4 regions of the Saccharospirillum sp. HFRX-2 genome follow, and region 3 is predicted to be linked to each of the others. Evidence: predicted binding sites of a transcription regulator. Region 3 holds the regulator's gene; each other region holds the start of a gene.
The links. Region 3 encodes sigma-54, which starts transcription at its own class of promoters, with help from an activator protein. Its sites were predicted from a motif close to TGGCACNNNNNTTGCTNT; they were not measured.
Positions count from the first base shown of each region.

Region 1: ABMA60_RS12050 (CmpA/NrtA family ABC transporter substrate-binding protein) is a predicted target of sigma-54. The motif match lies at 4,679-4,696, and genes of this name have one in related genera.
Region 2: urtA (urea ABC transporter substrate-binding protein) is a predicted target of sigma-54. The motif match lies at 2,995-3,012, and genes of this name have one in related genera.
Region 4: flgB (flagellar basal body rod protein FlgB) is a predicted target of sigma-54. The motif match lies at 5,409-5,426, and genes of this name have one in related genera.

Region 1 is NZ_JBEBMU010000005.1:97,951-105,935, reverse strand. It holds gene putA (bifunctional proline dehydrogenase/L-glutamate gamma-semialdehyde dehydrogenase PutA) at 1-901, opposite strand, end outside; gene ABMA60_RS12070 (helix-turn-helix domain-containing protein) at 1,062-1,844, opposite strand; gene ABMA60_RS12065 (TetR/AcrR family transcriptional regulator) at 2,021-2,593, shown strand; gene ABMA60_RS12060 (NAD-dependent epimerase/dehydratase family protein) at 2,618-3,598, shown strand; gene ABMA60_RS12055 (urea carboxylase-associated family protein) at 3,615-4,466, opposite strand; gene ABMA60_RS12050 (CmpA/NrtA family ABC transporter substrate-binding protein) at 4,974-6,347, shown strand; gene ABMA60_RS12045 (ABC transporter permease) at 6,435-7,358, shown strand; gene ABMA60_RS12040 (ABC transporter ATP-binding protein) at 7,378-7,985, shown strand, end outside.
Region 2 is NZ_JBEBMU010000001.1:744,856-752,840, reverse strand. It holds gene ABMA60_RS03735 (AraC family transcriptional regulator) at 1-480, shown strand, start outside; gene ABMA60_RS03730 (CsgG/HfaB family protein) at 613-1,569, shown strand; gene ABMA60_RS03725 (hypothetical protein) at 1,569-1,907, shown strand; gene ABMA60_RS03720 (DUF4810 domain-containing protein) at 1,904-2,245, shown strand; gene ABMA60_RS03715 (DUF799 domain-containing protein) at 2,242-2,931, shown strand; gene urtA (urea ABC transporter substrate-binding protein) at 3,190-4,473, shown strand; gene urtB (urea ABC transporter permease subunit UrtB) at 4,547-6,139, shown strand; gene urtC (urea ABC transporter permease subunit UrtC) at 6,136-7,272, shown strand; gene urtD (urea ABC transporter ATP-binding protein UrtD) at 7,269-7,985, shown strand, end outside.
Region 3 is NZ_JBEBMU010000007.1:15,086-23,070, forward strand. It holds gene lptC (LPS export ABC transporter periplasmic protein LptC) at 1-488, shown strand, start outside; gene lptA (lipopolysaccharide transport periplasmic protein LptA) at 508-1,014, shown strand; gene lptB (LPS export ABC transporter ATP-binding protein) at 1,015-1,740, shown strand; gene ABMA60_RS14190 (RNA polymerase factor sigma-54) at 1,802-3,331, shown strand; gene hpf (ribosome hibernation-promoting factor, HPF/YfiA family) at 3,479-3,784, shown strand; gene ABMA60_RS14200 (PTS sugar transporter subunit IIA) at 3,787-4,242, shown strand; gene rapZ (RNase adapter RapZ) at 4,248-5,120, shown strand; gene ABMA60_RS14210 (HPr family phosphocarrier protein) at 5,117-5,386, shown strand; gene mgtE (magnesium transporter) at 5,498-6,856, shown strand; gene yjgA (ribosome biogenesis factor YjgA) at 6,912-7,445, shown strand; gene ABMA60_RS14225 (sigma-70 family RNA polymerase sigma factor) at 7,576-7,985, shown strand, end outside.
Region 4 is NZ_JBEBMU010000006.1:132,291-140,275, forward strand. It holds gene ABMA60_RS13445 (flagellar hook-basal body complex protein) at 1-3,618, opposite strand, end outside; gene ABMA60_RS13450 (flagellar hook assembly protein FlgD) at 3,723-4,478, opposite strand; gene flgC (flagellar basal body rod protein FlgC) at 4,524-4,967, opposite strand; gene flgB (flagellar basal body rod protein FlgB) at 4,970-5,368, opposite strand; gene ABMA60_RS13465 (CheR family methyltransferase) at 5,529-6,353, opposite strand; gene ABMA60_RS13470 (chemotaxis protein CheV) at 6,427-7,383, opposite strand; gene flgA (flagellar basal body P-ring formation chaperone FlgA) at 7,586-7,985, shown strand, end outside.

The DNA of each region.
Region 1 (7,985 bases), on a different contig from region 3:
CGGCGTCGATGGTGATGCCAACACCCAGGGCGCGCGCTTCCTTAACCAACTGGCTGACCCGATCCGCAAGCTCGGTCATCACATCATCCTGATGCGCTTCTTCGTAACGCGGATGCAAGGCGGACAGCTTGATGGAAATGGTCGGACGCGGCAGCTCGCCCCACTCGTCTTTGCGCTCACCGAGGGTGCGCACGGCTTCCAGATAAGACTGGAAATAACGCTCGGCATCGTGATCGGTAAAGGCCGCTTCGCCGAGCATATCGAACGAATAGGTGTAGCCTTTTTTGCGGTAATCGCGGCCATTTTTGATGGCTTCGCCAATGCTGCGACCGAGCACAAACTGCTTACCCATAATGCGCATCGCCTGGTTCATGGCAGCGCGAATTACCGGTTCACCGGCGCGGTTAATCAGTTTGGAAAGTAAGTTGGCAGGCGAGGTTTCGCGGCTGTCGAGCGAGGTCACCTTACCGGTCAGCATCAAACCCCAGGTCGAGGCGTTGACCAGCAGAGAGTCTGACTTGCCCATATGCTCTTTCCAATCTGCGACCGAGAGTTTGTCGCGAATCAGATCGTCGGCGGTATCGGCATCCGGCACCCGCATCAAAGCTTCGGCCAGACACATCAGGATGACGCCTTCTTCGTTATCGAGGCTGTACTGTTGCAGCAGTTTATCGACCGCGTGAGCAACGTCGCCCTGATCGCGCACCTGTTCGACAATACGGCGCGCCGTGCTTTCTACGTTGGCGCGGCTGCCGTCAGACGGTTCAGCCAGCTCAACCATTTGCGCCATATATTCATCTTCATCGACGGCGTACTGATCACAGATATAGCGGAACCATTGGTCCTCGTCCGCAGAACGGTATTCGCCGGAGAGCGCCCGGGCCGGATCAAACTGAGTCATAGCGGTCGTACCTGTCGGTTTTGTGAATCACTGACCAACCACAGTAGAGCGCCGCTGTTATCGCTGGCTTGTCAAAAAAACCGATTCTTTTGCAAAATAATCCGCTGTTGCGAACCGAGGTCACAGCTTGAACAGAGTGATCTTGACGCCGGAAAACGGCTTAGCTGGATTGCTGACGGCGCACCTGACCGGGCGATAAACCCAGTTCGTTCTTGATGGCGTGAGTCAGCGCGCTTTGGCTGGAAAAGCCGGTTTCGACAGCGATGTCGGCGATGGGATGGGACGAGCAACGCAGCAGCCAGACGGCCTGATCGAGGCGATGCTTCATCACATATTGGTAGGGCGTCATACCGGTGGTCTGACGAAAACGCAGATGAAACTGACTGAGGCTGAGATGGCAGGTCTGGGCCAGTTCGGCGACCGAGACTTTGTCTTGCAGGCGCTGTTTGATCAGTTGATCGATGCGCTCCATATCGAGCCGGCCCGGGCTCTCCTGCGCTCGCAGCGTCTGGCCGGTCAGGCGCTGGTAGAGGCTGTGCAACAGCAAAGCGCTGATGTGTTGCTGCATCTGCGGGTCCTGGCCGTGCAAGTCCAGTTCGTGCGCCATGGCTTTTAATAGCGTGCTGAAGTGGTCGTCCAGTTGGAAATAGTGCGGTCGGTCGAACAGGCGGTCGAGCATTTCCCGGTCGATGCGGCTATCGATGGCGCTGTCCAGATCGAAATCCAGCACCAGCATGCGGTTATCACCCAGGCCCTGGAAGGCATGGCCGCACTCGGTCGGCACCAGACAGCCGCCGCCGATGCGCAACTGCTCACCGCCGGTGCCGTCCAGCTCAAAATCGGCAGCGCCTTCAAAGCCCAGCACGACCTGATGATGACGGTGATGATGGCGATCGCCGCTTTGCGGCATTTGCGCCAACCGACTCACTCCACCCAGCCACATCCTGCCTCCTATCACCGACTAAAGTCGGACCCCGTCTCAGTGGGTGACACCTTAAGCCCCTCCAACTCCGTTGCCAATAGCCAGACGGCCGCCCCTACAAAACGACACCAGAAAGCTTTACAGCCTGACGACTTGTAATTAATATCCAACCGGTTGGTTATTAATGGAGAAACAGCATGGCCCGAACCCGCAGTATCGATCAGCAAGGCATCCTCGATGCCGCCGAAGCGGTGGTCGCCCGCGATGGCGCCACCCGTTTAACACTCGATGCCGTAGCGACTCAGGCCAGCGTCAGCAAGGCATCGGTGCTTTACGATTACAAAAACAAACAAGCGCTGATTGCCGCCGTGGTGCAACGCGCCACCGACAGAGACAACGCCTTTAACCAGAGCCAGATTGACGCTCTGGGCGAAGTCGACAGCCCGACCATTCGCGGCCGCATCAAGGCCGCCAGCCAGCCGTTCCCAGAAGAGTTTGGTGCCGTGGCGCTGCAACTGTGCGCAGCGCTGGCGCAAGACCAAACGCTGCGCGGCATCGTGCAAACCAACCAGCAACAAACCCTGGCATCGGTGCTCGATACCGCCAGCAACCCGCGCGGTGCGCGTCTGGCTTATCTGGCTTTGGAAGGCCTGAAACTGCTGGAGTCGTTTGACTACCTGCACTGGTCCGACGATCAGCGCCGCGAAATTCTTGGTGACATCGAATGGCTGATTAACAGCCAGCCCGGCAAGGCTGCCAAAGCCGACTGAACCCAATATTTAGAGAATTAATTGATGACAACAACGTCTTATTTTTTGACCGGCGGCAGTGGTTACATCGGCCGCAATTTGATTCGTTATTTAATCGCACAGGGCCACTCGGTAGTTGCCCTGGCGCGCAGCGATAAATCCGCAGCCAGTGTCGAAGCGCTCGGTGCCCAAGCCGTCCGTGGTGATGTGCTCGACACCAACCTGGCCGAGGTTATGTCTGGCTGCCAGGTACTGATTCATGCCGCGGCCGATACCGATCACGACAACCGCTCCAAGACCCAATACCAGACCAACGTTGAAGGCACCCGCAATGTGCTCGACAACGCCCGTCGCGCGGGCATTAACAAAGCGCTTTATATCAGCACCGAATCGGTATTGCTGACCGGCAAAGCATTGCGCAACGTTAATGAAGATCAGCCGATTCCAGCAAAAGCCATTGGCGAATACAGCCGCAGCAAAGCCGCCGCCGAACGTCAGGCTTTGGCTTTTGCCAGTGAGGATTTTCAGGTCATCATCGTGCGGCCAAGATTCGTCTGGGGCCGCGACGACACCACCGCACTGCCACACTTGGTGGATGCTGCCCTGTCCGGACAATTGGCTTGGATTGATGGCGGTCGTTACCGCAGCTCCACCACTCATGTTCACAATCTTTGCGTCGGAATCGAACGGGCTTTGGAGAACGGCAACAACGGCGAGGTGTATTTTATCAGCGACGACGAACCGGTTGAGTTTCGTCAATTCGCGACTGATCTGTTAGCCAGCCAAGGCATCAGCGCTCCGGATAAAAGTGTGCCCTTATGGCTGCTGAAAACGCTGGCGGCCGGTGGTGATTTTCTCAGCCGGATAAGCGGTGGTGCTGTTAAAGGGCCGGTGACCCGACAGTCGCTGGCGACCTCTGCTGTTGAGGTCACACTCGACATCAGCAAGGCAAAAACTGAGCTGGGTTATCAACCGGTTATCAGCCGCGCTGAGGGTCTGGCCGAGTTAAAAAACCAAGCCTGGTAACCACTGCGGATAGGCACTAGCCGTCGGCTCGATAGCCATTGACCGACGGCGATTGCCAAGCGGCCAGGTGTGCCGGGTCCGGCCGATAAATGTCCACCAGCAACGGATAACAAGCGGCCGCATCGCTGGAATGACTGGCACTGCAATCGCCACCCGGACAGGCCGAGAGCGCAGCGAGCAAATCCACTTCAGCAAAAAATTCCAGATAGTCGCCCGGCCGCACCGGACTGGCTTTCATAATGTACTGATGGGTATCGAGACTAAAGCCGGTGCACATAAAGACGTTTAACACATCGTGCACAAAAGGTTCGGCCTGCTCGAACGACCAGCCTTTATATTTCGCCAAGGCGCGCGTCAGATTCGAATGACAACAATGATGATAATGCCGACCCGTTAATTGATGCTCGGTGTAAGGGTCGCAGCGCGTACCAATCACATCGTGCACGCTGCAACCTTCTGCATCCCAGCCGTACCAGTCGAGGGTGTCGGCAGTGATGGTTGCCAATGGCCGCAGATACGGAAAGCGACTCCATAACCGATCACCGGTACTCAGATGAGTCCCCTGCAAAGCGCGCGTTTTGCCACTGTAAAAGGCTTCCTTTAAATCGTCTCGATGCCAGAGATTCAGATCACCGACCTGCGGCCCTTCGGTTGAGACGATGCGGAAAAAATGCCCGGCCGGTACCACAAAGGTGCCTGCGGTTCGCGGCTCAATCTGAACGCTTTCCACTAACTTCATGCTAGTGCGCGCCGCTGCCATCGGTGACTGGCTGGCTGCGTGATTGTCATTGGGGTAGGCAACAACGGCGGCTACCGAGCGACGTTCACTGGCATCAGCAGGGGCGGGAAATTGGGCTGGGTATTTCATTCATCATCCGAGTTAATCCGTTTACATCAAAGCATGGGATAAAGGCTTCAGCTTGCCAAGAGCGCGGCTATTCGCGTTCACTTCCTGGTGCATAGGATCAACTGACAGCACGTTCTTGGTGCGACATTGTCGATAAAGGCCGGACTGATTGACGCACTTTCTGGTTATTAATCTCCCGCAAAACAAGCAGTTGACCATCCATTGAACTGAGTTGGCACAAGCTTCGCTTAACAGCCTTAGAAGCTGAGACATCGGCGGGGTGAACAGGTTGAACCCAAAGATGTTCAGGTCTTCGATAGAAAACCTAAGGTTGTTTTCTCAGGATTCCGGCGAGCGTTTTTGACTTCGACGCCACGGTGTTGTCACCGTCGTCTTTGCATACGACCCCGACCCCGACGCTCCCCGTCATCCTGCATTGCAACGACTGGCAACGGCGCCATTACCGCTCACGCGGTGATGGCGCCGTTTTTTTTTGCCCGAAAAAAATCGGACCCGAGGGAGAGATTCATGACACTGCTGTTCGCACGACGTTGGCAAGCTAGTTGGTTCGCCGCCATCACCGCGCTGCTTATCACTACCGGCGCTCAGGCGGAACTCGGCTGGCCGGAAAAACCGACGCTGAAGCTCGGCTTTATCAAGTTGACCGATATGGCGCCGCTGGCCATCGCTTATGAAAAAGGTTTCTTCGAAGACGAAGGCCTGTACGTCACCCTGGAGGCCCAAGCCAACTGGAAGGTGTTGCTCGACGGCGTTATTACCGGCGAGCTGGATGGCGCTCATATGCTCGCCGGTCAGCCCTTGGCGGCGACCATCGGTTACGGCACCCAGGCCAATATCATCACGCCCTTTTCCATGGATCTGAACGGCAATGGCATTACCGTATCCAACAGCGTCTGGGAGCAGATGAAGCAATACATTCCGCACGAAGATGGCCGCCCGGTGCATCCGATCAGCGCCAGCGCCCTGGAGCCGGTGGTGCGCGATTACCAACAACGCGGTCAGGCGTTCAATATGGGCATGGTGTTCCCGGTGTCGACGCACAACTACGAACTGCGTTACTGGCTGGCTGCCGGCGGCCTGCACCCGGGTTATTACGACCCCGACAACGGTGATACCTCCGGCCAAATCGACGCCGATGTGATGCTCAGCGTTACACCGCCACCGCAGATGCCGTCCACCCTGGAAGCCGGCACCATTCTCGGTTACTGCGTCGGCGAACCCTGGAACCAGCAGGCGGTGTTCAAGGGTATCGGCGTACCGGTGATCACCGATTACGAAATCTGGAAGAACAATCCGGAGAAGGTGTTTGGTATTACCGAGGCATTCGCCGAGCAAAATCCCAACACCACGGTGCGCCTGGTCAGAGCATTGATTCGGGCGGCCGAATGGCTGGATGCCGACAACAACGCTAACCGTGCCGAAGCGGTGGAAATACTGTCACGCCCGGCTTATGTCGGTGCCGATGCTGACGTCATCGCCAATTCCATGACCGGCACCTTCGAATACGAAGCCGGTGACACCCGCTCAGTGCCGGACTTCAACGTCTTCTTCCGCTACAACGCCACCTACCCCTACTACTCGGATGCCATCTGGTATCTGACCCAGATGCGCCGCTGGGGCCAGATTGCGGGGCCGCAGAGCGATCAGTGGTATCAGGACACCGCCGCTCAGGTGTACCGCCCGGACCTCTATCAACAGGCCGCCGAATCGCTGATTGATGAAGGCCTGCTCAGCGCCGATCAGTTCCCCGATTTCGCGGCTGAGACGGGCTACAAACCGCCGCAGTCGGAGTTTATCGACGACATCACTTACGACGGTCGCCAGCCCAACGCCTATCTGGACCAGTTCCCGATTGGTCTGGGCAGCGACCAGACTCTTTAAGCGAGCCAAGCGAGGCGCGTCATGACGATACAACTGCGAATCAAACCCTGGCTGCGCTGGCTTGATCGGCTGCCCGCCTGGAATCCAATGGCCGCCGTCGCGGCCACCACCCTGCCGCTGCTGGGCCTCAGTGTTTTTATCATGCTGTGGCACTTCGGTGCCGCCCAGGTCAACACCTCGCTGGGCCAGTTTCCCGGCCCGGCGACGGTGTTCGAGCAATCGCTGGCACTGTGGCAGGAACACGAGGTCGCGCGGGAAAAAGAAGCCGCCTTCTACGATCGCCTGGCTCAGCAAAACGCCGCCCGCCAGGCCGATAATCCCGACTTCGAGCCACTGAAGATCGATTATCCGGGCAAGCCAACCTTTCTCGATCAGATCGGCACCAGCCTGGTGACGGTGCTGGCCGGTTTTACGCTGGGCAGTCTGCTGGCGATACCGGCAGGCATTCTGGTTGGACTGTCGCACCGGGTGCATCAGGCGGTGAATCCGATCGTCCAACTGTTCAAGCCGGTGTCACCGCTGGCCTGGCTGCCGCTGGTAACCATGGTGGTCTCGGCGGTCTATGTGACTGACGATCCGCTGTTCGATAAGTCGTTTATCACCTCGATGTTCACCGTCACGCTGTGCTGTTTGTGGCCGACGCTGATCAACACCGCCGTCGGCGTTGCCAACATCGATCAGGATTTGCGCAACGTCAGCCAGGTGCTGCGTTTGCCGGCGCTGACGCACATTCGCCGCATCGTCATTCCCTCGGCCATTCCGATGATCTTTACCGGCCTGCGGGTGTCCCTCGGCATCGCCTGGATGGTGTTGATCGCCGCCGAAATGCTGGCGCAAAACCCGGGCCTGGGAAAATTTGTCTGGGATGAATTCCAAAACGGCAGTTCCAATTCACTGGGGCGCATCATGGTGGCGGTGCTGGTGATTGGCCTGATCGGCTACGGCCTCGATCGCATCATGCTGCAACTGCAAGCTTGGGTGGATTGGGATAAATCCAGTCAACAACGTTGAACACAACCGGAGCATCGCTATGACTCAGACACATCTCGAATTGAGCGGCGTCGGCATCGACTTTGCGACGCCCAAAGGACCGTTCAAAGCACTCGATAACGTTAATCTAAAAGTGCAGCAAGGCGAGTTCGTCTCGCTGATCGGCCATTCCGGTTGCGGAAAAAGCACCGTTTTAAACATCATTGCCGGCCTGCATCAAGCCACCGATGGCGGCGTGCTGCTGGGCAATCGCGAAGTCACCGAACCCGGTCCGGAACGCGCCGTGGTGTTTCAAAACCACAGCCTGCTGCCATGGCTGACGGTGTGGCAGAACGTCGAGCTGGCCGTTAAACAGGTGTTTCGCAAACACAAAAGCCGCGCCGAGATGCGCGACTGGATAGCCCACAATCTCGACCTGGTGCAGATGACGCACGCCGCCCACAAAAGACCCGGTGAAATTTCCGGCGGTATGAAGCAGCGCGTCGGCATCGCCCGGGCGCTGTCGATGCAACCCGAAGTATTGCTGATGGATGAGCCGTTCGGCGCGCTCGACGCCCTGACCCGCGCCCACCTCCAGGATTCATTGATGGGGATCCAGGCGCGGCTCGGTAACAGCGTCATCATGATCACTCATGACGTTGACGAAGC
Region 2 (7,985 bases), on a different contig from region 3:
ATCACCTCCCTGGTGCGTGAAGTGGTGGCCCGGCTGGCGCATTTTCCGGTGCCCTATCCGCGCCAGGGTGCGGCGGCGCGTTTGCTGGCGGTGCTCAAGGACGAAATTTCCAGTGCCACCATCGAACAGCTCAATTTACCAATGCCACGTGATCCGCGTTTGCAGCCGCTGGTCAGCCAGTTACTGGAGCACCCGGATGATCACAGTCCGATCAAGGTTTGGGCGCAGCGGCTGAACCTGAGCGAACGCAGCCTGGCGCGCATCATCAAGGCTGATACCGGGCTCAGCTTCGGCCGCTGGCGCCAACAGTGGATGGTGATGATCGCGCTGCGCCAGCTTTCCTGTGGCGCCAGCGTTAAACAGGTGGCGCTGGAACTCGGTTACGAAAGCGCGGGCAATTTCATTACCATGTTCCGCAAATTGCTGGGCTGTTCGCCCAGCCGTTATATGGCTCGGCAGGGCCAGGCGGTGATTGGTTGAAAGAGGCATCAATTGGCCAATACCTTTAGCTAAAAGTCACTTCACAAGCGCCTCGCTTTTGCTATTGTGGCGCGGCTTACCGCTTGTTCTGCGCCCCATTCCGGCGGCGCTTTTTTGGGAAAGGAATGTTCCATGAAAAAACTTCTGTTACTGACGCTGCCACTGGTTTTGGCTGCCTGCGCCAGCCAGAGCCCGAACCTGACGGACGTCGAAGCACCGGTTTCCGCCGCACAACAGCGTGCCGCCCAGCAAGCCGCTGCGGCACCCACGCGGCTGGCGCTCAAGCGTAAAATCGCCGTCGGCCGACTGTCGAACGAAACGACTTATGGCCGCAGCCTGCTCGGCACCAATGCGGGTAATAACATCGATCAGAAGATCACCGATATGTTTGTCCAGTCGCTGATCAACTCGAACAACTATCTGGTTTTTGAACGCCCGGATGTCGCTTTGCTGGAGCGCGAATCCGAGCTGTCTGGCCAGAGCGTCAACATCGTTGGCGTCGATACGCTGGTGATCGGTTCATTGACTGAATTCGGCCGTTCCACCACCGGCGAATCCGGCTTTTTGTCGTCCTCCAAACGCCAGGAAGCAACCGCGACTGTTGACCTGCGTTTGGTCGACACCCGCACCGGCCAGGTCACCGAATCGGTCACCGGCACCGGCTCATCGTCTACCGAAACCGCCAGCACCATGGGCTTTGGTTCGGTCGCCAGTTACGACGGCAGCCTGAACGACCAGGCCATTGGCGCGGCAGTGAATGCGGCGGTGGAAAAACTCACCCTGCTGATGCTGGAAAAACCCTGGTCGGCTGATGTGCTGGCGGTGGAAGACGGTCTGGTTTATATCAGCGGCGGTGCCAGCCAGGGCATTCGTCCGGGCATGGTGTTCGATGTGATGACCCGGGGTCGCCAGGTTACTTCGCAAACCACCGGCGGCATCATCACCTTGCCGGGTAACAAAATTGGCGAGTTGCGCATCGACGGCACCTTCGGCGACAGCGAACTGGAAGAAGGCGCTTATGGCGGTCTGATCTCCGGCTCCATCGCTGGTCAGGATCTGAATCAACTGGAAGTCCGGGAGGCCAACTGATGAAAGCATTCAACGCAGCACTGCTCGCTCTGGTCACGGTTGTCATGCTGGCCGCCTGTGCTCAGTCGCCAACACAAGTCACCACCACGGTTGATGATCGCCCACGCATCGCCTTTGAATTACCCGAAGGCACGTCGGCCAACGGCTATCAGGTGGTCATCGATGGCATCGAATACGGCGACATGAGCCAATACCTGGCGGGCACTCGTTCGGCCAGTGCGGTGCGGGTCATTACCGGTCGGCATGTGGTCGAAGTCTGGTACAACGGTCAGCGCAAACTGAACCGCGAAGTCTTTCTCAGTGACGGCGACACCCGCATTCTGAAGGTCACGCCATGAAAGGCGCGCTCTGGTTAATGGTGCCGGCACTGCTGTTGGCCGGCTGCGAATCCACCCAGTTGTACAACTGGGGCAGCTACGAAGAAGACCTCTTCGTCTACTACACCGAACCGAGCCAGCAGGAAGCGGTGGTCGCCGATCACGTCGAATTTCTCGACAAAGTGATGGCACGCGGCCAGACACCTGCTCCAGGCCTACTGGCCGAAGCCGGCACTTTTTATTTGCAGGCGGGCAACACCGAGCAAGCGCTAGAGTACTACCAACTGGAGTACGACACCTGGCCGGAAAGCCGCACGCTGATGGGTTCGCTGATTGAAAATCTGGGAGGCAACCAATGAGTTCAATACGTCTGTTATTGGCACTCAGTCTGGTCACCCTGCTTGCCGGTTGTGTCAGCTTTCCCTACAGCGATCCGTTAGCGACCTACCACGCGGTCAAACCCACCTCCATTCTGGTGGTACCGGTGGTTAATGAATCGGTCGATGTGCAGGCGCCCAGTTCGGTGCTCACCACCTTGCCAAAACTGCTCGGCGAAAAAGGCTATTACGTCTTTCCGGTGAACACGGTGAAAACCATTCTGGAATACGAAGGCCTCTATGAGCCGGCGGAAATTCATCAAATGGCTTCGAGTGACTTAGCCAGTATGTTTGGTGCCGACGCCATTCTGTACGTCACCATTCACGAATGGACCTCGCGTTATGTGGTGATTTCCACCACCACCGAAGTCGATTTTGAATACCGCATCGTCGATAAAAACGGCGTGGAACTCTGGACCGCTCGCGAAAACCTCAGCTACACCCCGCAAAGTGAAAACAACGGTGGCGGTATGGCCGGTTTATTGTCGTCGGCCATCAACGCTGCTGTTGAACGCGCCGCGCCCAATTATCTGCCGCTGACGCGCGAAGCCAATGCGCAGGCATTTAACTACGGTTATACGCCGTTACCGCCCGGGCCTTACTCGCATTATTACGACAGTTACTACCAGCAGTTGGCCGAAGAGAAAGCCGCGGCTGAAGCTGAGTAACAGCTGAGATCGAAACCAATAAAACCGGGCGATGCCCGGTTTTTTTATAACTGCATCATGCATTGGCATGCTGAGTCCAATCAGATCAATACGTCAAATACCCCACCCCTCCCCGCCAATCACCCACTAGGCCGACCTGCCCGGCTCGCCCAACATCGGCTGTGCTGATGCCTTCAGTGAACCCGTTCACAAAAACGCTCGGGTTCTAACGAATCGCTGATCCGTTTCCTACCTAAAAAGAGCAAGGGGAGTCCTAACATGAATACCAAGCATTTATTGCCCGGCCTGGCGCTGGGTTTGAGTGCGGTCATTGGCGGCAACGCCCTGGCCGAAGATCCGATTAAAGTCGGCGTTTTGCATTCACTGTCCGGCACCATGGCCATCAGTGAAAGCACCTTAAAAGACACTGTGCTGATGATGGTGGAACAACAAAACGCCGCCGGCGGCCTGCTCGGCCGTCCGCTGGAAGCCGTCGTCGTTGACCCGGCATCCGACTGGCCGTTATTTGCCGAAAAAGCACGCGAACTGCTGACCGAAGAAGAAGTCGATGTCATCTTCGGTGCCTGGACCTCGGTATCACGCAAATCGGTATTGCCGGTGGTCGAAGAACTGAACGGCCTGATGTTCTACCCGGTTCAGTACGAAGGTGAAGAATCTTCCGAAAACATTTTCTACACCGGTGCAGCGCCAAACCAGCAAGCCATTCCTGCGGTCGATTATCTGATGAACGACCTGGGTATTGAGCGTTGGGTTTTGGCCGGTACCGATTACGTTTATCCGCGTACCACCAACAAAATTCTCGAAGCTTATTTGATGGATCATGGCGTTGCTGAAGAAGACATCATGATCAACTACACACCGTTCAGCCATTCCGATTGGCAGTCGATTGTGTCTGACATCAAAGAATTCGGCAGCGCCGGCAAACCGACCGCAGTGGTTTCTACCATCAACGGTGATGCCAACGTGCCGTTCTATCGCGAACTGGGTAACCAGAATATCGATTCTTTCGAAATCCCGGTGGTTGCTTTCTCGGTCGGTGAAGAAGAACTGTCCGGTATCGACACCGGTCCGTTGGTCGGCCACCTGGCTGCCTGGAACTATTTCCAAAGCGTCGACAGCGATGCCAACGATGAATTTATTGCCGCCTGGCATGAGTTCACCGGCGACGACAGCCGCGTCACCAACGACCCCATGGAAGCCACCTACATCGGTTTCAAAATGTGGGTGCAAGCGGTTGAACAAGCCGGCACCACCGATGTGGATGCGGTAGAAGCGGCGATGATCGGCCAGGAAGTACCGAACCTGACTGGCGGCATGGCGGTGATGAACGCCAACCACCACCTGAGCAAGCCAGTATTGATTGGTGAGATTCAGGATGACGGCCAGTTCGAAGTGGTATGGAGCACCGATGGCGTCGTCGCCGGTGATGCCTGGTCCGACTTCCTGCCGGATTCAAAAATGCTCATCGCCGACTGGACCAACCCGATTCACTGCGGCAACTACAACACCGAAACCGAAACCTGCTCGGGACAGAACTACTGAGTTTTTAAGCCCGACTCTCTCGTTTACGGGCGACTCAGTCGCCCGCTTTTTTGCTCTACTTGGAGGTTTCGCCGTGAGACGTTTTTGCCTTTGGGTCGCACTTTGGTTGTTGACCAGTTCGGCGTTGGCCGAGTCGCTGTTTGAACAACGCCTCGGTGAATTGACCGAAGCCAGCCTGGCTGAAACCCAGTCGTTATTGGAGACGTTGGAAGCCGAAGGCGACCCGCGTTTATTGCCATTGTTCGATGCCTTGTTTAACGGCAACCTCTATTACAGCGATGCCGATCAAACTCTGGTTGCCGCCGATCCCGCTTCCGGCTCGGCGCCCTTTACCGGCATTCTCAGTGGCGAGGTTATCGCCTCGTTAAGTGAAGAGGATGTCACCAAGGTACGCGTTAATAATCGTCTGCGCCGCTACCTGAATGACTCCTTGGCGCGCTTAAAACTCACCGCACCCGACCCGGCTATTCGCGAAGCCGCCGTCTATGAATTACTGACCCAACTCAACGCCGACACCGTTGCGCAACTCGATGCGCTGCGTGCCAACGAACAGAATGCCAAAGTTCAGCAAGCGCTCAATACCGCGCTGAATTTATACACCGCTCAAAGCAGCGAGGCGGTGGGCGAGCGCGTACAAGCCATCGATGAACTCAGCGACAGTTTGCAAAACACCGTGCGCAATGAACTGGCGCGTTTGGCAGAAGATGAAGACGCACCGGCAGCGGTGCAAAGCGCCGCAGCACAATCATTAAAAAGCATCGAGCAGAAATTTACCTTCTACAGCTATGTCGACCAGCTGTTTTTCGGCCTGAGCCTCGGCTCGGTGTTATTGCTCGCCGCCTTCGGTCTGGCGATCACTTTCGGCGTTATGGGCGTGATCAATATGGCGCATGGTGAAATGCTGATGCTCGGCGCCTACACCACCTTTGTGGTGCAACAACTGATGCCCAATGCGATTAATCAATCGATCTGGGTAGCGATTCCGATGGCGTTTTTAGTCGCCGGCAGCGTCGGCGTTTTAATTGAACGCTGCGTCATTCGCTTTTTGCATGGCCGGCCACTGGAAACCCTGCTCGCTACGTTCGGTATCAGCCTGATTTTGCAACAACTGGTACGCACTGTTTTCTCGCCCTTGAACCGACGCGTGATTGCGCCGGATTGGCTCAGTGGTTCCTGGCAAATCAACCCGGCGTTATCGCTGACCTATAACCGACTTTTCATCCTGATCTTCGCGCTGATTGTCTTTGCGCTGCTGGTACTGATCATGAAAAAAACCTCACTCGGCTTGCAGGTGCGTGCCGTCTCACAAAACCGTGCCATGGCTAAAGCCATGGGCATTAAAACCGATTGGGTCGATGCGCTGACCTTCGGGCTGGGTTCTGGTGTGGCCGGTGTTGGTGGTGTGGCATTAAGCCAGCTCACCAACGTTGGGCCGAACCTGGGTCAGTCGTACATCATCGATTCTTTTATGGTGGTGGTGTTCGGTGGCGTGGGCAATTTGTACGGCACTTTGGTGGCCGCGTTCAGCCTTGGTATTGCCAATAAATTCCTGGAGCCGATTACCGGGACGGTGCTCGCCACGACGCTGGTTCTGGTGTTTATTATTCTGTTTATTCAGAAGCGGCCCAAAGGCTTGTTCCCACAACGCGGGAGGGCTGCTGAATGAATGCCATCACGCATTTTCTCTCGCTTGGGCGCGCGCCCGGCAGTAAAACCCTGCCCTTCGTGGCGATCTTATTTGGCGTCACCTTGCTGGCATCACTGGGCAATCTGTTAATACCCGAAAGCTCGGCGCTGCATGTGTCGACTTACACCATCACCTTACTGGGTAAGTACCTCAGCTACGCTCTGCTCGCACTTTCGGTCGATGTGATCTGGGGCTATTGCGGCATTTTAAGTTTGGGCCACGGTGCCTTTTTCGCACTCGGTGGCTACGCCATGGGCATGTATTTAATGCGCCAGATTGGCGACCGTGGTGTTTACGGCAACCCCATCCTGCCCGACTTTATGGTGTTCCTGAATTGGGATGAACTGCCCTGGTTCTGGCTGGGTATGGATCAATTCTGGTTCGCCATGCTGATGGTCGTTTTTGTACCCGGCCTGCTCGCCTTTGTATTCGGTTGGCTGGCGTTTCATTCGCGCGTGACCGGCGTCTATTTGTCGATTATAACCCAGGCACTGACCTACGCCTTGATGCTCGCCTTCTTCCGTAACGAAATGGGCTTTGGTGGCAATAATGGCCTGACCGACTTTAAAGACCTGCTCGGTTTTGATCTGCAGTCCGATACCACTCGGGTGGCTTTGTTTGCCATCACCGCACTAATACTGGGTTTGGTCTATGTGCTCAGTCAGGCGATTTTAAAATCGCGTTTCGGCAAGGTGATTGAAGCCATTCGCGATGGCGAAAACCGGGTGCGTTTTCTGGGTTATCGCACCGAGCGTTACAAGGTCGGTCTATTCGTTTATTCCGCCGTTATTGCCGGCATCGCCGGGGCGCTCTATGTGCCTCAGGTCGGCATTATTAACCCTGGCGAGTTTGCACCGCTGAAGTCGATTGAGTTGGTGGTCTGGGTGGCCGTTGGTGGTCGCGGCACGCTGTACGGTGCGGTCGTCGGTGCGCTGCTGGTCAACTATGCCAAGACGCGTTTCACCGCCATCCTGCCTGACGGCTGGCTGTTTATTCTCGGCGGCCTCTTTGTGCTGGTTACCTTGTTCCTGCCCAAAGGTCTGGTCGGACTGGTGGGCCAGTTGCGCTCCCGTTTTAAACCATCGAAACCGACTGAGGAGCCAACCGCATGACTGCTCATCCTATGCTCGACCACAATCATGTCTGGCCGTTTTTAGCGCCGACTCAGGTACCGGTCGATGTATCGCATCAAGTTATTTTGTACGTCGAAGGTTTAAGCGTGAGCTTCGATGGTTTTAAAGCGCTGAACGATTTGAATCTCTACGTAAACGACGGCGAATTGCGCTGCCTGATCGGTGCGAACGGCGCCGGTAAAACCACCCTGATGGATGTCATTACCGGCAAGACCGCCTGCGATTCCGGCCGCGCTTTTTTCGGCCAGACCATCGACTTGCTGGCGCACTCCGAAGCCGAAGTCGCCCAGCTCGGTATTGGTCGGAAATTCCAGAAGCCAACCGTCTTTGAAGCTCAGACGGTATTCGACAACCTCGAACTGGCGATGAAGAGCCAAAAGGGTTTATGGCCCACCTTGATGGCCCGGCTGTCGTCTGCGGACATCGATCGCATCGACTCAGTGTTAAAAACCATTGGTCTCACCGGGCAACGGATGATGCTGGCGGGCAGCTTGTCGCACGGCCAAAAACAATGGCTGGAAATCGGCATGTTGCTGGTGGCCGATCCGCGCCTGCTACTGATCGACGAACCGGTTGCTGGCATGACCGCAGAAGAAACCGACCGCACCGCTGAACTACTGACCTCGCTGGCCGGTGAACGCACCGTCATCGTGGTCGAACACGATATGGCCTTTGTGCGCTCCATCGCTCGC
Region 3 (7,985 bases):
AAGCACCGCCGAGCTTCAATACTGAATTACAACTGCCGGAAGACCCACCGGATCTGTTTATCCGTACCTTCCAGCAGACCCGCTATGACACCAGTGGCCAACCGAGCCTTTACACCGTGGCCAGTTCCTTTGCCTATTACCAGGACAGCGGCAACAGTCAGGTGACGGTCCCCACCGTGCGGCTGATTCGCGACAACGGTCCCGACTGGACCATCCGCTCACAGGCCGCCACGCTGTTCAGTAATGGCGACGTTATCTTCGAAAATGCCGTCAGAGTGCATGAGCTGAGCGACCTGGCTCGCTGGGAACTGGCAACCGACTGGCTGCAGGTGACCGAAAATGGCGACTTCGTCAGCACACCTGAGCCTGTTAGACTCACCCAGGGTCCGCAGGTGGCCACAGGCGTGGGATTCAACGCCGATCTAACGACGGATGACCCCGTCCTTACTTTGCAATCCGAGGTAGCCATTCATTATGAGGTCGACTGATTCCAAGCGGCGCTGGCGCATGACCTTGACCGCCGCCGCACTGTGCCTGTGCAGCAGTGCCGCTTTGGCACTGCCCGGAGATCGCGATCAGCCGATGACCATTCAGGCCGACCAGGGCGCTTTTCGCAGCGGCAGTGGCGAAGCGCATTTTCAGGGCAACGTTCACCTCAAGCAGGGCAGCCTGGAAGTCTGGGCCGATACCCTTGATGTCACCCGCGACCCGGCCACCGGCGTGATTGAATTTCTCGAAGCGCGTGGCGAACCGGCGCGCTATCAGGAACAGCCGAATGTCGGCGAACCGCTGATCCATGTGCAAGGTCAGCGCATCGAATACCGGCCACAACAAGACATCATTATCACCGAAGGCGGCGGGCGCCTGGAGCAGAATGACAGCGAAATCAACGCTGACTACATCCAATACAATCTGGTTGAAGAAACACTCAGTGTGCGCTCGGTACGCAGCCAGACAGAAAATCCTGAAGCACCTCAGGCAACCTGGATCATCCAGCCAGGAGCGGTGGACTGAATGAGTTTATTGCACGCTAAACACCTGGCCAAAAGTTACCGCAGACGCCCGGTGGTACGCGATGTCAGCCTCAGCGTGGAGCCTGGTCAGATCGTCGGTCTGCTCGGCCCCAATGGCGCGGGGAAAACCACCTGCTTCTATATGATTGTTGGGCTGATTCCTGCCGACAATGGCGAGGTCTACGTCGGCGATACCGCTGTCACCAAACTGCCCATGCACGCCCGGGCACGCCACGGTATCGGTTATTTGCCTCAGGAAGCGTCGATCTTTCGCAAGCTGAGTGTCGCCGACAACATTCTCGGCGTGCTGCAGACGCGTAAAGAGTTGTCGCGCAGTGAGCGCCACGATCGGTTGGAATCGTTGCTCGATGAGTTCAACATCAACCACATCCGCGACAGCCTGGGTATGGCGCTGTCCGGTGGTGAGCGCCGCCGCGTAGAGATCGCCCGCGCCCTGGCCATGGAACCGGCGGTGGTGTTGCTGGACGAACCCTTTGCCGGTGTCGATCCGATTTCCGTAGGCGACATCAAAGGCATCATTCATCATTTGCGCGATCGCGGCATTGCCGTTTTGATCACCGATCACAACGTCCGTGAAACGCTCGATATCTGCGAAAAAGCCTATATCGTTGGCAACGGACATATCATCGCTGAAGGAACAGCTGAGGATGTACTCAACAACGCCACCGTGCGTGAGGTATATTTAGGCGACCAGTTCCGGCTATGACGGCAAGGTTCCCGTCAGGACTCGTTGTAATTAACAGGCCCAAAGGCGTATTAACACCTCTATGAAGACCTCCTTACAACTTAAAATGAGTCAGCAGTTGACGATGACGCCGCAACTGCAGCAAGCCATTCGTCTCCTGCAACTGTCGACCCTGGACTTACAACAGGAAATTCAGGAGGCGTTGGAAACCAACCCCATGCTGGAGGTTCGCGAAGACGACAGCGGCAACAGCAGCGATGGCGAACATGACCATGCCAACACCAGCGAATCCCATAATGGCGATTCACTGAATGGCGACAGGGCCAAAGCCGAAACTCTGATCGACAATTCCGACAATCGCCAGGAAATGGAAATTCAGGAACACATTCCGGATGATCTGGCGGTTGATTCATCCTGGGACGACATCTACACCCACACACCGACCAGTCATGGCTTACCGTCTGGTGATGACGACTTCAATTTCGAGAACGTTTACGGCACCACCGACTCGCTTTGGGATCATCTGAACTGGCAGCTCAACCTGACCACCATGACCGATCGCGATCGACTGATCGCCGAAGCCATCATTGAAAGCGTCGATGCCGAAGGTTATTTGCAGTCCAGCCTCGATGAAATTTTTGAAGGCCTGGACAAAGAATTGTCCAGTGAAGACGACCCCTTGGAAATGGACGAAGTGGAAGCGGTACTGCGCCGCGTTCAGCATTTCGACCCCGCCGGCGTTTGCGCCCGCGATCTGTCCGACTGTCTCAGCATTCAATTAAACCAACTGCCCGAAGAAACCCCCAGCCGCCAGGAAGCGCTTAAGATCGTCAAAGATCATCTGGACCTGCTTGGCGCACGCGACTACGCCCAACTGATGCGTAAAACGCGGCTAAAAGAAAACGACCTGCGCGACGTTATTCTGCTGATTCAAAGCCTGAACCCGCGACCGGGCAACCAGATCGAAAGCGGCAAAGACGAATATGTGGTGCCCGATGTCATGGTGCGCAAAGACATCAAAAACAATCGTTGGCTGGTTGAGTTAAATCCGGACATCGCGCCCAAACTGCGCGTCAATGCATCCTACGCTTCGATGGTCAAACGCGCCGATAATTCCAGCGACAACACCTACCTTAAAGATCATCTTCAGGAAGCGCGCTGGTTCATTAAAAGTCTGCAAAGCCGTAACGAAACGCTGCTGAAAGTGGCGACTAATATCGTTGAACATCAGCGCGGTTTTCTCGAACACGGTGAAGAAGCGATGAAGCCGTTGGTGCTGCATGATGTGGCGCAGGCGGTCGAGATGCACGAATCGACTATCTCGCGCGTCACCACGCAAAAATACATGCACACCCCGCGCGGTATTTTTGAGCTGAAGTATTTCTTCTCCAGTCATGTCAGCACCGAAGGCGGTGGCGAATGTTCGAGCACCGCTATTCGCGCCATCATTCGCAAGCTGGTCGCGGCGGAAAACCCGCGCAAACCGCTGAGTGATTCCAAAATTGCCACCTTGCTTGGCGACCAGGGCATCAAGGTCGCCCGACGCACCATCGCCAAGTACCGGGAGGCCATGCATATTCCTCCGTCAAATGAACGTAAGAGTTTGATTTAGATCAGATTTTCGAACGACTGCAGGCTTGAAGTAGCAGCCTCTCACCGCAAAGATTGAATCAGGAGCTAGACTGAAACCAGGGATAGCACTCAAGGAAGCCGGCCGACATCATGGCCTGAATCATTGTCACTGCATGAGGAGCGGACTATGCAAGTCAACATCAGCGGTCAACACGTCGAAGTTACTGAAGCTCTGCACGACTATGTTGCCTCCAAGCTGGAAAAACTGGAGCGACACTACGATCAGATCGGCAACGTCCAGGTGACGCTCAGTATTGAAAAAAATCGGCAAAAAGCGGAAGCTTCGCTGAACATCAAGGGGGCTCAGTTGCACGCCGATGCTGCACACGATGATTTATACGCCGCCATTGACATGATCACTGACAAACTCGACCGCCAGTTGCTCAAGCACAAGGAAAAAACGGTCGACCGCATGCACGGGAACTCTCGTTAACCATGATTCAACTGGACCAGGTCCTCTCATCCGAACGCGTCTATACCGGCGCGTTCGGTGTCAGCAAGAAACGCGTTCTGCAGAGTCTGGCCGAACGCTTGGCGGCTTCACTTGATGGTGTTGGTGAAGTCGATCTTTTCGATCAGCTGATTGCCCGTGAGCGCCTGGGTTCCACCGGTTTAGGCCAAGGCATTGCTGTACCGCATTGTCGTCTGGCGCAGATTGAACGCCCCATCGCTGCGCTCGCCAAACTCGACGAAGCCGTCGATTTTGAATCCCCCGACCGCAAACCGGTCGACCTCTTGTTCGTGCTGGTGGTGCCTGAAGCGGCCACCGACGATCATCTCAATTTACTGGCCGCTGTGGTGGAACGATTCAACGACAGCGCCTTGGTGAAATCACTGCGCCAGGCCTCCGACAGCCAGACCCTTTATCAGCAATTTATTCAGGGCCTCTGATCGCCATGGCGCATCCCGATTTCCGGCTGGTCATCATCAGCGGACGCTCAGGGTCGGGCAAGAGTACCGTCCTGAACGCGCTTGAAGACGCAGGCTTTAATTGCATCGATAACCTGCCACCGGCCTTGTTACCGGAACTGGTCCACTGGATGACCGCCAGTACCGCCCAGCCGGACGTAGCGGTCTGTATCGATGCACGGGTCGCCTCCGATGCCATCAATGGCTTGCCTGCCATCCTGAAATCCCTGCCGCAAACACTGCAGCCGGACATTCTTTATCTCGATGCCGAAGAAACCATACTGCTGCAACGCTTCTCTGCCACGCGGCGCAAACACCCGCTGACCAATGCCGATCGATCCCTGGCCGAAGCCATAGCAGTGGAAGGCGAACTGTTGGCGCCGGTGGCTAATCTGGCCAGTCTGAAAATCGATACCAGCGGTTTGTCGTTGCAGGAGTTGCGCGACCAGGTACGGCAGCGGCTGATCGACAAGCCCGGCGGCATCGCCTTGCAGTTTTTGTCGTTCGGCTTCAAACACGGTGTGCCGCGTGATGCCGACCTGGTGTTCGATGTGCGCTGCCTGCCCAATCCCTATTGGGACAAATCGCTGCGCATGTTCACCGGTAAAGACGAACCGATTCAGAACTTTCTGCGCGCCTCTCCGGCGGTGACCGAAATGTTTGAAGACATCCGTCGCTTTCTCGACCGCTGGTTGCATCAATACGAAGCCAACCAGCGCTCCTACCTCACTGTGGCAATCGGCTGCACCGGTGGTCAGCACCGCAGCGTTTTTCTCGCCGAGCAGCTGCATAAAACCTTTGCCACTGGCAACGCCAACGTTCAGCTGCGCCACCGCGACATGGGAAATGATCAGGCGTGATTCAAGAACAACTCACCATCATCAACAAACTGGGGTTGCACGCCCGCGCTGCTGCCAAACTGGTCGGCGTAGCCGGTAACTATGAAAGCCGTATTACGCTGAGCAAGGATGACCGCGAAGCCGATGCCAAAAGCATCATGTCAGTAATGATGCTCGCCGCCAGCCAAGGCACCGACCTGGACGTGGAAATCGACGGCCCGGATGCGGCCGAAGCCTGGACCGCCATTCTGGCGCTGGTGCAGGATCGTTTTGGCGAAGACGAATAACGGGCTTGTGCCTGTTTTTCATTTCAGGATTACCGATCGACCTCTTTATTACGGTTTGAACTAAAGGCTACACTCCTCCTCGATCGCTCACCTCGGCAACCGGGACGTCCCATGCCAACCACGCCGCACCTGGAACAGCACGACCACGACCGCGCCGGTCTGTTGCAGGCGTTGGAAGCGGGTGATCTGGATCGGGTACAGCGCTATTGCGACGAAGACCTCGCCTCGGCCGATCTGGCCCATATTCTCGAGTCGTCCCCCGGCCGCATCCGTGAATTGCTGTGGGATTTTCTCAGCGATGAACGCCAGGGCGCGGTGCTGCCGCATCTGAATGAAGACCTGCAACAAGCTTTTCTGGCGCAGATGAACGCCCACGAGATTCTGGAAACCACCCAGGATCTCGACCACGACGACCTCGCCGACCTGCTGCAACAGATTCCCGAACCGGTTACGCATCAAGTTTTGTCACTGATGCCACCGTCCGCTCGGGCGACCGTGGAAGGCTTGCTGGCCTATCCGGAAGACACCGCCGGCGGCCTGATGAATACCGACCTGATCACGGTGCGCGCTGACGTTACCGTGGAAACGGTATTGCGTTATCTGCGCCGGCTGGAGCTACCCGATCACCTGGATTCACTCTGGGTGGTCAACCGCCAGTTTCGCTATGTCGGGCTCTTGCCGATCACCAAACTGCTGACTCACGGACCGCAAACCAAGGTGCGTGAGATCATGAAAGACGACATCGAAGGCATACCCGCCAGCTTGCACGAAGACCAGGTAGCGCGTCGCTTCGAACGCCTCGACCTGGTATCAGCGCCGGTGGTCAACGACACCGGCACGCTGCTCGGCCGCATCACCGTCGATGACGTCGTCGATGTGATTCGCGACAGCGCCGACCATACCGTCATGAGCATGGCCGGCCTGGACGAAGAGGACGATATTTTCGCGCCGGTGATTCGTACCACTCGCAGTCGCGCCGTCTGGTTGGGCATTAATATGCTGACCGCCTTTATCGCCGCGGCAGTGATGAGCCAGTTCGAAGCCACCATTGCGCAGATTGTTGCCCTAGCCGTGCTCAGCCCGGTCGTTGCCAGCATGGGCGGCATTGCCGGCAGCCAGACGCTGACGGTGATGATCCGCGGCATGGCCACCGGCCACGTCAAACGCGACAACCTCGGCTGGCTGATCAGCCGGGAACTCGGTTCGGGCGCCGTCAACGGTGTGCTCTGGGCCAGCATCATCGGCGCCATTACCATCGGCTGGTATCAGGATTCCGACTTGGCACTGGTTATCGCCGCTGCCATCGTTATTAACCTGCTGGTGGCCGTCTGTGCTGGTGCCACCCTGCCCTTTCTTCTAAAATCGCTGCACATTGACCCGGCCCTGGCCGGCACCGTCGTGCTGACGACCATCACCGATGTCGTCGGCTTCCTGACTTTCCTGAGCCTGGCCACCCTGTTCCTGCTCTAAAAGCTGCTCTGGATAGTAGCAATGAACCTGGCCCGGCGGAGATACCCTGCTACTCATGTCCGACCACAATCACGATCACGACGACCAAGACATCGAATGGGTCAGCAAAACCCAGATGAAACACGAGATGCATCGCCTGCAGGCGATTGGCGAGCGCTTGCTCACGCTGCGCGCCGATCAGCTGGCGACCGTCCCAACCAGCGAAGCGCTCAAAGCGGCCATCGATGAGAATCGTCGCGTCACCCAGAACGAAGCCCGTCGTCGCCATCTGCAATACATCGGCAAGCTGATGCGCAACGAAGATATCGACGGCATTCAACTGGCACTGGATCGACTCGACCCCTCCTCGGAAGTTTTTCTGCGCGAGCAGAACCAGGCCGAACAATGGCGCAGTCGTCTGCTCAATGACAGCGGCGCCGAAGCCGCCTGGTTCGAGCAACACCCCAACACCGAACGCCAGGCCTTTCGCGCCATGGTGCGTGCCGCGCGCAAGGAACAGCCGGATGAAGCCGATGCCCCGCTCCATGCCGGTAAGCAAACCAAACGACTGTTGAAGTGGATTCGTGAGGCGCTGGCCGAGCAAAACTAAAGCACTTGCCTGCTGAGGTGATCCGTTACGGCGACAGCAACGTAAATCGCTGCCAGACAAACGGACAACAGGTTCTCATATGGCAGGCGCCCCTGTAATCTCGATACTTTCAGCCAAGAAAGCAGGCAAAATGACAGAAGCCAACCAGGCGACTCAGCAATGGTCTGACTGTCTCGACGCAGTCGCCCGACGCCAGGACATTGCAGCTTTCGAACAGCTGTTCAACCATTTCGCGCCGCTGATCAAAGCCTTTGCCCTGTCCTCAGGCTTGAACCGCAGCGGCGATCATCTGCCCGATGAACTGGTGCAGGAAGTTATGCTGGCAGTCTGGCGCAAAGCCGCCACTTTCGATCGCCGCAAAGCCGCCGCCTCCACCTGGATATTCACCATTGCCCGGAACCAGCGCATCGATATGCTGCGCCGTCTGCGCAAACACCAGAACGATTTGCCCGCCGATGATATCTGGGAACTGGAAGCCGATGCCGACCTCTTTGGCGAAGTGCGTCAGGCGCGCGTTCAGGATCAGGTGCGCGATCACCT
Region 4 (7,985 bases), on a different contig from region 3:
TTCGTGCTCGTTACCGATGGAATCGAAGATTCGCAACGCCCGCGTTTCGTTATAGGTGTCGGAGTCATCCGGGTTGAACTCGTTAATGGTGTACGGCTCGAACGCATCTTCACCCAGGCCGTTGAACAGACCGGCCACATAGGGATCCGGCTCCAACATGGTGTAGCCTTCGTTGAGGATGATATCGACGGAGCCACCAATGCGCGCATTGGTTTCCGCGTCGGCATTGCCACCGAGCACCACCGGTGCAGATCCCTGAACGCCTTGTACCCTCAGGCTATCGGTCACCGTCGGTGATTCGATGCGCACCGAGATGTCGATACCGGTGCTGGAGGTCAGAATCACATCGCCGGTTTCGGTATCGAATTCGGCGGTGATGCTGTTCAACGAGGTCTGCTGATACTGATTGATTTCAGCCACCATCGCTTCCAGGCTGTTCGCTTCAATCACCTGACCGTTGATGTAGATGTTCATGTCACCGGAGTTAACGTAGTTCTGCGACATCAACCGCACTTCGGTTTCCGCCGAGGCGTCCACACCTTCGTACTCGCTCAGTAGTGCAGCGATTTCACCGGCAGTCGAGCCTTCGGGAATGGTAACCAGCTCGCGCTCATCGGCCTCTTCGTTGTAGATGACTACGCCCTGTTCCGGGTAGCCGTTAGTGACCGCAGCTTCACCCAGCACCAGATAATCACCCGCCACCGGCGCAAATTGCAGCAAGCCGTACATGGCTTCCACGGCCAGGTCATCACCCGGCGCGCGGATGTTACTGACCGAAATTTGCGACGGTTCACCTTCGACCGTGGCTTCGAGGATCAACTGCTCATTACCGGCATCGTCCTGTATCACCCGGGCGCGCACACCGATGTAGTCCTCATCGGATACCGCCGCCAACTCACGGTTGATGGCAGCCGCCAACTGATCGATGGAGCGGATGTCTTCGCTCAGACTGATTTCCACGGATCCGGAACGATTGTCTTCATCCGGCAGCGGCACCGTCAGGTTGATGCGGAAGGAGTTTGACCGATCAATGGGATCTTCACCTTCGATCTTGGTAGCGCTATCCATGCCCAAGGCTTGCAATGCCTGCACCGAACCATTGATGTCCAGATCCAGCGGGAAGTTACCGATCTCAGTACGCTCAAACACCAGACGTCCATTGACCTGCGACGCCACCACTTCACCGTTGAGGATGGAGTTGGTGGAAATCTGCTGGTTAATGGCGGCCACCAGATCTTCGATCTCGGTGTAACTGCCCGGCGGAATGATGATGGTTTGGAAGGCACTGCCATCCACCGACAGAGTGAATTCGTTGTTCGGCAGAATGGTCGAGTCACCCGGATCGAGCGTCGGTGCTGGCGAAGACGTCGATGCCAAACCCAGGACTTCAAGATCGAAGGAAGTGGTGGTGGTTGAACCCGCCAAATGAGTGATGGTGATGCCGTTCGGGCCAACACCGGCGACCGTGCCAGCTTCGATGATCAGCTGGTTGGTGGCGCCATCAATGCTGACGTTCGCTACGTTAGCGCCCAAGGCACCATCAATTGCCGTCTGCAGGTCGGTGACAAAGGCGGCCTGAGTCGGCCAGCCGCCTGCAGGAACAGTGACGGTAACACCCGTTGCCGAATTACTGCCGACGGCAATACCGAAGGCAAAGGAGTTACCCGCTTCCAGGTCACCAAAGGGCAAGGTGTTATCGAGGAAGTTCAGCGTGCTCGAACTGGTCAGGGTCGAGAAAGTGCCCGGTGTCAGGCTGTTATAGTCAAGCTCTGCCTGAGTGTTACTGATCAAGGAGGCGGCCTGACCCGGATCGGACGTCAGGTCGATGGAGCCACCATTGGCAAACAGATCATTACCTGGAACGGGCGCAACAACCGATGGCGACAATTGCTTGTCGAGGGTATCCAGGCCGAAATACTCCAAGGCAAAGACCGTACCGGTAACGTCGATATCAGCGGTACCCGCACCCGGGTTGTTCAGGCGATCGAAGACGATGACGCCGTTATCATTGATGGCACGAATTTCACCGGTCAGACCCGCAGTGGCCGTAATCTGAGCATTAATCTCCTGCACCAACTGATCAACGCTGGCATAGACACCCGGTGTCAGCGCGGCCATGGCGATCGCCGGACCGCCATCGAGGCTGAACGACAGCGTATCGTTGGGATCAAGACCCTGGGTCACGGCAGGCGGGAAGGTCGAGTTCGTGGTCAGACCTAAATCACGCACATCGACCGAATTGGTGGTGGATGCCAAGGCATTGACAACAATATCGGTATCACCGACTGCCGCACCGGTCGCGGTGATGGTCAGACGGTTAGCACCAGTAATACTGGCCGCCACGTTCAGACCCGCACCGGTGAATTCGGCGTTAACCGCAGCTACAAAGGCTGCCTGGCTCGCAAAACCGCCACCCGGAACCGGCACGCTGATGTTCGTCGGTGTGCCGCCAATGCTGATCACAAAGTCAATATTGGTAGGCGTGGCAGAGCTGTCGAGGAAGGCACCGCCGCTAGGGAGAGAGTTCATGTCACGACCACCGGTCAAAATGGTCGGGGTCGCGGCGTTCACGACCTCAAGACCCGGCTCGGTGGTGCCAGAAGCCATCATGGTGCCGTTCTGGAAGTTCAAATAGTTATCACCAGAAAGGTTACCCACGTTGTCGACGATGCTGACAATGGCGGTGCCATCGGTGGCGTAAACACCCGATGTCTGGAACGACAAACCGCCGTAGTCGTTAACCGTGGCTTCGATTTTGCCGCGCAAACCGGAGTCGCCGGTAATGGACGCATTAATGGCGTCAACCAGGTCGTAAACATCGGTATAAACCTGGGCCGAATCAAACGGCTGAATGGTGCCGGTGACGGTATTGTTGGTTCCCGTGATATTCGGGCCGCGCAATTCGATGTCCATGGTAAACGAGGCTTCCACCGGAGACGGCTGCCACGGGAACGGCACGCGGGGAATACCACCGATCAGTTCGGCGTTGGTACCGGCTGTGGTCGGTGAACCCACGGTGTTCAAAACAGTGGCGGTATCTTCAGTCGGGCCGACTTGCGCTGAACCGATGGCCAGACCTTCGGTGGTCAGGATGGTGCCATCTTCCGCCAGCACCTGAGCACCGGCAGGAACGTTTACCTTGGCGTCCACCTGGTGAGTACCACGTGGCGGCTGGTTGGCTTTGTCGACGCGCAGATCGGTCAGCACACCGGTGTTGATGTCACCACCGGCAGTCACACCATAGCCTTGCAGCTTGGCGTCCTGGTTGCTGACGATATAACCCTGTTTATCGATGCCGAAAATACCGGAACGGGTGTAGGAAATACTGCCGTTGGGATATTCGGTGACGAAGAAGCCTTCGCCGTCGATGGCCATGTCGAGCGCCGAGTTGGTCTGGCTGATGTTGCCCTGCTCAAACTTCTGGCCGACATTCACCACCTTAACACCGTAACCAACCTTGTCCTGGCCGTAGCCGATAAAGGATGAGGTATAGGCATCGCCAAACTCCGCACGGCTGGCTTTAAAGCCGGTCGTACTGGCGTTGGCAATGTTATTACCGGTGATCTGTAAGTCCTTGTTGGCGGCCGCGATGCCGCTAAGACCCGTCGTAAAGCTCATCGTATTGCACCTCGCACTGCGCTGTTACAGAGCCAGAACCCGCGTTGCCGCCAAGTTCGTTCCTAGTGTTTCATTCAATTGAGCCGGACCAGCCGGCCCGGCCATCAATAAGCGCTGTTGATCTGGAGCACGTCTTCCATGGTGATGACTTTGCCAGCACCTGCCAGATTCAGCTGAATTTCACCGGCGCTGCCGAGGGTGACCGAATCGACGCGTGAACTCATGTTCAACTCAATCTCTTCTTGCACTCCCGCCACGTTGCCGAATATATCGAAGGAGTATTCTCCTTGCGGATGAGGAATGATGTTGCCGTCCTCATCGGTTTCGAACTTGTCGTAATCGATCTCGACCAGAGCCCCGTTAACCTCCAGGTTGGCGCCATCCCACTTCATGGTGGCTGCGCCTGCTGGCAGATTACCCAGAGGTACGTCCTCAATCGTTTCACCCTCAGCATTGGTAATGCGCAAGGTCATGTTGGAGGCACCACGCGGCACCTCAATCAAGCCGTACACCAGGTCACCATGCTGCAAAATACTGGTGTCCTGGCCGTTAACGGTGACCGAGTTCCCGACCAAAGCCGTCGCCTGCAAGGCTTGCGATGAGGTAAAGGAGGCCGACATGTTTTCCAGGCTGGAGGACATATTCTCGATGCCTTCCACCGTCGAGAATTGGGCCAGCTGGGCAACGAACTCAGCGTTATCCTGCGGATCCAGCGGGTTCTGGTTTTTCAACTGAGTGATCATCAGTTCCAGAAACTCGTTGCGACCCAGCTCATTGCTGTTGGTCTTCTTTTCTTTCTTATTGCCGATGTCGTATTGGTCCAGCGGTGAGCTGCCTGATACGTTGTTGACATCCGCCATGGTGAAACCTCGCTGTAAAAAAACCGGCTAGCGACTAGCTGGTCATTACTGACCCATCGTCAGCGTTTTCTGCATCATCGTTTTGGCTGTATTGAACACCTCAACGTTCACACTGAAACTGCGCGACGCTGAGATCATGTCAGCCATCTCTTCCACCACATTGACGTTCGGGTAATACACATAACCGTCTTCGTCGGCGAAGGGATGGGTCGGTTCAAAACGGATATCCAAAGGCGCGTCTTTCTCAACAATGGCGCGCACTTTAACGCCCTCACCGACATCATGTTCCAGATCGACCGGCGCCAGGATGTCGCGCTCGTGCCAGGGCTGCTGCAATTGCTGGAAGATCGGCTTGCGCGCCCGGTAGGTCTCGTCAATGCTCGAGCTCACGCTCTGGGCGTTGGCCAGGTTGGAGGCGGTGGTATTCAACCGCACTGACTGGGCGGTCATACCGGTGCCGGAAATATTAATGACGTTGCTTAATGACATCCTTATTGCCCTCTCAATGCGCCATCAAGGCCCTTGAACTTGCGGTTGAGGAAATCAAAACTGGAGTTGTAATCGATGGAGTTCTTGGTGAACTCAGCCTTCTCGACGTTGGGGTCGACGGTGTTGTCATCGATCGACGGCTGGTATGGGAAGCGGTACAGCAGTTCGCTTTCTTCGCGTACACGGCCGGGAATATGAGCGTTGTCGGTGCGGTTCACTTCCAGGCTTTTGCTGCGCTCGACTTCGCCACGCAAAATCGCCTTGAAGTCGATATCACGCGCTTTGAAGTGAGGGGTATCGGCGTTGGCCAGGTTGTTGGCCAATACCTGAGAACGCTCGGCGCGTACCAGCAGAGCGTTATCGTGAATCCCGAGAGAGTTGTTGAAACCCAGTGCAGACATCGCACACCTCTTTGCCGCTTTTAGTTCAGTTGCAGAACGTATTGCAAAGCAGGTGCCAATTTTATTTTTCTTTATTTATCAGTGGGTTAGGCGTTTTCGGAGGGAGCTGGACCGGCATACCGGCAAGGCTTGGCCGTTGCCGGTATGCCGCTTGATGGGATCAGCGTTTGCGGTAAATGATGCCCGGCCGGCAATGCACCATTTCGTACAGATCGCCCAGGCCGTTCACCGCTTCGGAAGCGCCCACCATCAGGTAGCCGCCTGGATTCAAAGTGGCGTGGATGCGGGTCAGGATGTCGCGCTTGAGGTCGGCGGTGAAATAGATCAATACATTACGGCAGAAGACGATGTCGAACTTGCCCAACAGAGCGTAACTGTCCTGCAGATTGATAGCGCGAAACTCAACGCGCTGGGCAATCGGCGCTTTGACTTTCCAGCGTCCGGCCGGAGTTTCTTCAAAGTGACGCTTCAATCGTTCCGGGTCCAGACCACGACCAATGGCCAGCATGGCGTATTCCGCCGACTTGGCGGCGTCCAGCGCAGTGGCCGAAATATCGGTGGCGATGATCTTTTCGCCGGCACTGAACACCCGGTTCTTCTGCTTATACTCTTCGATCATCATCGACATCGAATAGGGCTCCTGCCCCGTCGAGCAGGCAGCCGACCAGATGCGCAGCGGACGACTCGTCTTCTGCTGGAAAAACTCAGGCAGCAACTGTTCTTCCAGAATACGGAATGGGTGGATGTCCCGAAACCAAAGGGTTTCGTTGGTGGTCATGGCGTCGATCACGGCCGAACGAAGCGACTGCCCGCCCGGCTTGGACATGGCAGACACCAGTTCGGTCAGATTATTGATGGCCGCTTCTTGCAGTATTTTTCGCAAACGACTGGAAACGAGATACTGTTTACTGGCCCCCAGACAAATACCACTGTGCTGTTCGAGGTAATCACAGAAGGCTTCATAGCCCTGGTTAACGTCAACCATTAAAGCCTCAGCTCCTTCATTGCAGTCGTGGGCCGATCAATAATCAGCCTTCCCGGCTGATGGTTGCACCGCTTCATAACTCTCCTTCAACGGCAGGTAATTCGCCACCCAGATTGGTCACCCGTTCGATGACCAACTGAGCCAGCATATCCGGCTGGAATTTGGCGAGAAATTCGTTAGCACCCACCTTTTGCACCATGCTCTTGTTGAATACACCACTTAAGGAAGTATGCAAAAGGATATAGAGGCCTTTGAGTTTATCATGAGCGCGGATGTGGGTCGTCAGCGTATAGCCATCCATTTCCGGCATTTCAATATCGGAGATGACAATGGGGTAGCGCTCAACCGGGTCCACGCCTTCATCCACTAGACCCAGCAGATGATCCAGCGCTTCGCGACCATCGTTCAGAGCCACCACCGTCAGGCCGACCTGCTCCAGTGTCTTGGTCATCTGCTTACGGGCAATCTTGGAGTCATCGACGATCAACACCTGCTTGGAAACCGCGGCACTGGTGGCTGCTTCGGTAATGATACCCTCGCTGATGTCTTCTTTCATCGGTGACACATCGGCCAGGATGCGTTCCACATCGATGATCTCAACCAGGTTATCTTCGTGTCGCGTTACCGCCGTCAGAAAATGCTCGTGACCCGAGCCTTTGGGCGGCGGCTGCACCTCTTCCCAGTTGATGTTAATGATGCGCTCTACACCGCGCACCATAAAACCCTGATTGCGCATGTTGTATTCAGTGATGATGGTGAGCTTATTGTGAATGTCGGTCAGCGGTGCCTGGCCGATGGCCAGACTCAAATCCAGAATTGGAATGGTACCGCCGCGCACATGCGCCACACCTTTAACCACCGATTTACTCTGCGGCATCTGCGTCAAGGGCGGACACTGCAGAACCTCTTTCACCTTAAATACGTTGATGCCATACAGTTGATCGCCGCTGAGCCGAAACAACAGCAATTCCAGTCGGTTCTTACCCACCAGCTGCGTCCGCTGGTTAACACTATCAAGCACTCCGGCCATGGCCATCTCCGTCTAGCTAGATGCAGTGACTGGTTACCTCAAACAACCAGGCACAGCCTTTGCAGTAACCTTCAACAAGCCCTGAAGGTGTCAAAACACCGACACTCAGGTCGTTAACAAATGGGATTGCAGTGCTGCTCAGTACCCGCCTGCAGGCCCCTTTGGCAGTAAGCATAGACGGCTATCGGCACAGGACAACTGAATGCAATCATTACCCAGGCTATCGGCCCGTATCGGCCAATGCTTAATGCCTTTACTGCTCAGTGCAGTGACGGTACAGGCGGCGCAGCCGACGGCACAGGCGCAGATCACCAGTGCCCTGAATGCCGCCCTGATTGAAAGACTGGCGCAGCAGCATCCCGATCTGGATGCACAAAACAGGCAGTTTGATTTTCAACTGCAGGCCGTTGCCGGCAATTTGACGCCCTGCACGTCCGCCATCGAGGTGGATTGGCGCGGCCAGGATCTGAGCAGCCGGCTGACCCCCAAAGTCAGTTGCGCCAACGAAGGCTGGCAACTTTATGTACCGGTCAGCGTCGCCATTCATCTGCCGGTGGTGGTCACCGCCGGCAACCTGAATCGCGGCCACCGTCTAACAGCGA